Regions from separate parts of the Alteromonas sp. AWM4_230 genome, predicted to be linked through region 2. Evidence: predicted binding sites of a transcription regulator. Region 2 holds the regulator's gene; the other holds the start of a gene.
The links. The regulator MetJ, encoded in region 2, represses methionine synthesis genes. The targets are predictions, from matches to a motif close to TAGACGTCTAGACGTCTA.
Positions count from the first base shown of each region.

Region 1: msrA (peptide-methionine (S)-S-oxide reductase MsrA) is a predicted target of MetJ. The motif match lies at 1,468-1,485, and genes of this name have one in related genera.

Region 1 covers NZ_JBSWTB010000001.1:1,169,726-1,172,880, reverse strand. Annotated here, with positions in the region: gene ACXACS_RS05050 (SDR family NAD(P)-dependent oxidoreductase) at 193-918, opposite strand; gene ACXACS_RS05045 (thiol-disulfide oxidoreductase DCC family protein) at 908-1,303, opposite strand; gene msrA (peptide-methionine (S)-S-oxide reductase MsrA) at 1,562-2,107, shown strand; gene ACXACS_RS05035 (hypothetical protein) at 2,212-3,155, opposite strand, start outside.
Region 2 covers NZ_JBSWTB010000001.1:911,444-914,598, forward strand. Annotated here, with positions in the region: gene metF (methylenetetrahydrofolate reductase) at 1-845, opposite strand, end outside; gene metJ (met regulon transcriptional regulator MetJ) at 1,006-1,338, shown strand; gene ACXACS_RS03940 (malic enzyme-like NAD(P)-binding protein) at 1,501-2,736, opposite strand.

The sequences.
Region 1 (3,155 bases), 260 kb from region 2:
TCAAGCCGAGCGAACTGGTATTATTTATTATTAGGATGGCGTTTGTTGTAATGACTCACATGTGGCGTCAACGCGTTGTATTGCTACCTCTATGGGCGTATCAATACGCTGCACCATTCCCAAAATAACATGGTAACAGCAGTGAAATAAAAAGTCTTGATGTTGGACTTGCAGAAATGAGGTTAGACCGTATCACCAAGTTACCACTTCACCATTCCAGTCGATAAAATGGCAAGTCTGGTCCCGATTGAGCGCTGAAAGGTGGTGAATAAGTTGCTTTGCAGTGAACTCTGGCGTAAAGAGTTTTTTAGCCGCTACATTTTTTTGAAATGGCTTCGACAGCCCAGTATCAACGGTACCTGGGTGGTAACATACCAGCATGACATCTTTCAATCTGCGCTTGTACTCTACAGACGCTGTTTTGACAAACATATTGAGCGCGGCTTTCGAGGCACGGTAGCCATACCATCCGCCAAGCCCGTTGTCTGATATACTCCCAACTCTCGCGCTTAGGCAAACAAGGGTTGAGCCTTCTTTACTCATAACGTTGACTAAATGCTTAAGCCATATAGCGGGAATAATGCTGTTTGTCGCAAAATACGCAGTCAAGGCTTCCTCGCTGACATCTTCTAAGCGCTTTTCGGGGTGAATATCTTCGCTTTCGTTATGCAAAAAACCGGTTGTTATTACTACCGTATTTAACACAACCTCTTGCTTAGCAAGTTGCTTAACAAAGCCGCTGATGTGCTTATCATTCTGTTCAGCAATTTGATGATAGGAGACGTTCTCTGAATTATTACTTTCAGTTGCAGCTGCACGACTTACAGCGAACACTTTTGCGCCCGCACTGCGATATTGCTCTATAAGCGCAGACGCTATGCCACCAGATGCGCCCACGATAAGTACGTTATTTTCCATTCGGCTCTCCCGGTACACAGCGGTCGCACTGACGTTTTTTTCCCGTTAAAAGGTAAGAAATGGTATATCTATGTTTTGCGAATACATTGTAGAAAGCATCAGCGGCATAACGGATAACAGGCCAGCGAAGCGGTGCGTAGATCCATCCCATACCTACTGCCTTCCACGCTTCATGGGTAACATCAAGTCCGGTAATTAGGGTACCATCCTCGCGAAGTCCGTGAATTCTGGCGTTAAGCGCATGCCAATCCATGGCAGGATAGCGAGTTGCAAAATCAGGGGCCTGAATGTCGACCAGGGTGAGTTTGTTATCCTTGTCTCTTTTGCGTAAATGACGCATTTCGGCTATGCACAAAGGGCAATAACCATCGTAAAAAATAATCACTTCTACCTACCTCTGCTAAATAAGACGCTTATCGCTTAAAAGACGATTTCGCCCATGCAAACATGGAAAAACAAAAAATACATCGCGTTTGCCGTGCACTATCAGCACTCTTGTCGCGGCCAGTTTAAAACCGTTTTAAGCCGTCGCACGTTATTCTTATTTAATATTCGTTTATACGATAAAAAAACACGCTTGGATGACTTGTGTTGTGCCCTACCCGCACCCACACTACAAGCAAAGATCATGAGAGGTTTTATTATGGCAAATTTACAAGTAGCCACTTTAGCAGGCGGATGCTTTTGGTGTATCGAGTCTGCATTTAACACTGTCGAAGGTGTAGAAAAAGCAATTTCTGGCTATGCTGGAGGTGAAAAAGCCGATCCAACCTATGAAGAGGTATGTACGGGAAACACTGGTCATGCAGAAGTGGTACAAGTAACCTTTGATGCAGACAGCATCAGCTACCGTGAAATTCTAGAGATTTTCTTCGCGCTACATAACCCTACTCAGCTAAACAGACAGGGTAATGATTTGGGTACTCAGTATCGCAGCGCAATCTTCTATCACGACGATGCACAAAAAGCGGAAGCTGAAAAAATTATTGCACAAATCACAGAAGAAGAAATCTGGCCTGACCCGGTAGTCACTGAAGTAGTAGCCTTGAATAACTACTATGACGCCGAAGACTATCATCAGGATTATTTCAAAAATAATCCGCAGAACCAGTATTGTTCTATGGTGGTTGCACCTAAACTTGCAAAATTCAAAAAGACTTTTGCTTCTCGCCTTCGCAGCGATGCATAGGTAAAGTCAGCTTTTTTAGCGACGTTTACAGGTTGGCTAGAAACGAAAGGGTTGCTTGGTAGCAACCCTTTTTCGGTTTTAATAACATCGTAAGTAGATAGACGCTAATCAAACCAAGCGTCATTGATTTCTATCGAAAATAGCAAGGGCGCTAAATCTTCATAACGCGTCTTATGCGCCTCACATGTCGCGTTTTTCATATAATTCTTTTCCCACGGATCGTTAATGATCCATAGCGTACTATCAATAGTGACTAACCCTTCCATCGACGAGTTATCCATTGTGTACTGTTCGCAACTCTGATCACTGGCAACATCAAAAATAATGGGAATGCGCTTTGTCGGTTTGCTACCAGTGGTATCAATTACCCATAATTCATTGTCGTTTCTTGCCGCGCCAAATAAATATGATGCGCCCGTTGAGTGCGTATATAAAGCCAAGCCATTTATAGGGTGATTACCCGAGGTAAACGAAGGAAGCTGAAGGTCTGGTTCACTTACAGTTGCAAAATCGCTCGATGAGAAAAAGTTTTCATCAACAGACAATGTAAAGATCCTTGGCTGCCCTGCTTTGTCTTTTTCTAATGCCAAATACAAAGTGCCGTCTTCCGCCATAGTCAGGCCTTCAATACCATCGTTAGGAAAGTTACCTACTTCGAACTCTTTCGGAAACTGGAGCGGACGCACATCTGACATTTCAACGTCACCATTGTCCTTGCGGGTTAATTTAACCAATAGGCTTGGGTAGTCTGTAGAGCCTGTATCTTCGTACTTGGTTTCACAACGAGGGCTCAAGGCCCCAGTACGGGTTGCATCCTCTGTGACGGTGTAAATGACATTAGCATCTCTAGGGTCTACCGCTAACGCTTCTAAATCTGGTTGTTCGCTCAAGTAGCTATAGAAGCAGCTTCGACGCACATCTCTTGAGAATGAAAAACGCTTACTAGACGCGCTTAGCGTTGCCGTTTCTGGTGAAATGCTATGTAACTTCAACTGCTGCGTAACATCCGCACTTGCATCTGCAATGGTAACTAGCTGTTCGTCTAGCA
Region 2 (3,155 bases):
CTTAACTCACTGCGATTTAAGGTATAAAAGTGGAAGTGCTTCACCCCTTCTTTTGCAAGAACTTTCACTTGGTCCATGGCAATGTTAGCGCCTATTAGGTTACGAGTGGCTTGATCATCTGCATCAAGACCGTCGAACATTTTATGTAACCAGCCCGGAACGTGCACGTCTGTAAAGCCAGCAAATCTTACTAACGTTTGGTAGTTAGTCACAGGTAAAATGCCTGGAACTATGTCTAAGTCTACACCTGCGGCGGCTGCACGGTCTCTAAATCGCAGGTAAACACTGGTGTCGAAAAAAAACTGGGTTATCGCTTCGGAAGCGCCAGCTTCTGCTTTGCGTTTAAGGTTTAGCAAGTCGAACTGCGCATTTGGCGCTTCAGGGTGTTTTTCCGGGTAGGCGGCAACTGAAATGTCAAAATCGGCAACGTCTTTTAGTAAGGCAACTAAGTCAGAGGCATACATCTCTGTTTTGTCTACCCCTTTGGGCAGGTCGCCACGTAGGGCGACAATACGGCGAATACCAGAATCCCAGTAGTCTTTTGCAATTTGTGTAAGCTCATCGCGACTAGCGTCAACACAGGTTAAGTGAGGAACTGCCGCCACACCAGTTTGCTGTTGAATCCGTTTTACCACATCGTGGGTTCTGTCACGCTCACCGCTATTGGCGCCGTAAGTAACTGACATGTAGCTGGGCTTTAACGGTGCTAGGCGCTCAACCGACTTCCACAGGGTTTGCTCCATGGCTTCCGTTTTAGGCGGAAAGAATTCAAAAGATACATCAATATCACGCAGTTCCGACAGGGACTGGTTTAATGCATCGATACCTTGTGCGTAAGAAACCATGGTTTATACTCTCAAAAATGTTATCTTATAGACGTTTAGACGTCTAAATTAAAGAATATATGTCTAGACGTCAAGAAGTTTACACTGCTCAATTGACCTTTTCGTGAACTTGTTTAGAATTTCTCTTCATAATATAAAAAGAGTAGACCGAGTTAGTACAATGGCGGAATGGAACGGTAAATATATTCACCCCTACGCAGAGCATGGGAAAAAGAGCGAACAGGTAAAGAAAGTCACTGTCTCTATACCTATTAACGTGCTTAAAGCACTTACTGATGAGCGTACCCGCCGCCAAATCAATAATTTGCGTCACGCCACTAATTCGGAACTGTTGTGCGAAGCTTTTTTACACGCGTTTACCGGGCAACCTTTGCCTAACGACGATGACCTGCGTAAAGACAATCCTAATCGCGTGCCGGCTGAAGCTAGGCGCATTATGGAAGAAATGGGCATTGATCCAAGCTTCGAAAATGATGTGTCTGAAGACGACTGATATCTAGCATTAAAGAGAAACGGCGCTGTGTTGTAAGGCTTTGCTAGTTGATAGCCTACAACACAGCGCCGTTTTTTATGTACTTGTATTCTTTAAGCGCACTTTTTAGCAAATATTGGTTGAGCGTTAACCCAAACATTTTAAGCCTTGTGCGCCAGAACTTTATTCTTCTGGGCTTTCAGGTACTCGTGCAACACCAGACTCAATAGCCGCCTTAGATACGGCGGTAGCTATACGCTCGCACAGACGTGGGTCCATAGGTTTAGGAATAATATACTCCTTACCAAATGTCAGACTATCGCTTTTACTCGCTGCCAATACTTCCTGTGGTACAGGTTCTTTCGTAATAGCACGAAGAGCTTCTACTGCCGCTACTTTCATCTCATCATTAATGGCTGTAGCGCGAACATCTAAAGCACCGCGGAAAATAAACGGAAAGCACAGCACATTGTTTACCTGATTAGGATAGTCTGAGCGGCCAGTAGCCATAATCAGGTCTTTACGCACTTCGTGAGCAAGTTCAGGCTTTATCTCAGGATCTGGGTTAGAACATGCAAATACAATTGGGTTTTCAGCCATCAAAGAAAGCGCTTCTGGCGGTAAAACATCAGGGCCTGATACGCCAACAAAGATATCTGCGCCTTCCATTACATCTTCAAGGGTGCGCTTATCAGTATTGTTAGCAAACAGCTTCTTGTGCTCAGTTAAATCTTCACGACGAGTGTGGATAACGCCTTTTCTATCTAACATGTAGATACGCTCACGCTGGGCACCACACTTAATCAGTAGCTCCATACAGGCAACCGCTGCTGCTCCGGCACCCATGCAAACAATTTTAGCGTTCTCTATATTTTTGCCCTGAATTTCTAAAGCGTTAAGCATACCTGCGGCGGTTACAATAGCGGTACCGTGTTGATCATCATGGAATACTGGGATTTTACAGCGCTTAATGAGTTCTTGCTCAATTTCAAAGCACTCCGGCGCTTTGATATCTTCTAGGTTAATACCACCAAACGTATCAGCAATATTGGCTACAGTATTAATGAACTCTTCGGTCGTACGATGCTTTACTTCAATATCAATGGCATCTAGACCAGCAAAGCGTTTAAACAGAAGAGCTTTACCTTCCATTACTGGCTTTGAAGCTAATGGGCCTAAATTACCTAAGCCTAAAATCGCAGTTCCGTTACTGATAACAGCGACCAAGTTACCTTTGCCCGTATACTTGTAAGCGTTATCTGCATCCTCGGCGATTTCTCTCACCGGCTCGGCAACGCCCGGGCTGTAGGCAAGAGCAAGGTCGTCGACGCTATCGGCTGGCTTAGATAGCTCTACGCGAATTTTTCCAGGTGTGGGTTTGGCGTGATAGTCGAGTGCGCGTTGTCTAAAATCTGACATGTAAAAAGGTATCCTTAGATGTAGGGTTCATCGGTATTTTTGTTCACGCTCTGTAGCTATTTTATTATCGTTGTAGTTATAGATAGATAAACATAAGCGCGTTACAACTAACTAATGACAAAAGTTATTATAAATAGTTGTTAGCACTAGTGTGGTACGTTGGAAACTGCAGACCTAGCGTTAACTCTTCCTGATTTCCCTAACATATCGCTGTTGATATAGGTCTAACATTTAGACCTGAATTTATATCCAAAAGCGCCACAAGCCTTAGCAGTTAAGCATTATTCATAAAATTAATGCTCACTATCAAGGTGCCGATCGCAACTCTAACACAGCCAATCACTGTGTACATATCTGATCAGAATTCTCAATTACCAATGTAGGGTAGGCATACTAATTAGACCAGTAAAATAAGTCTA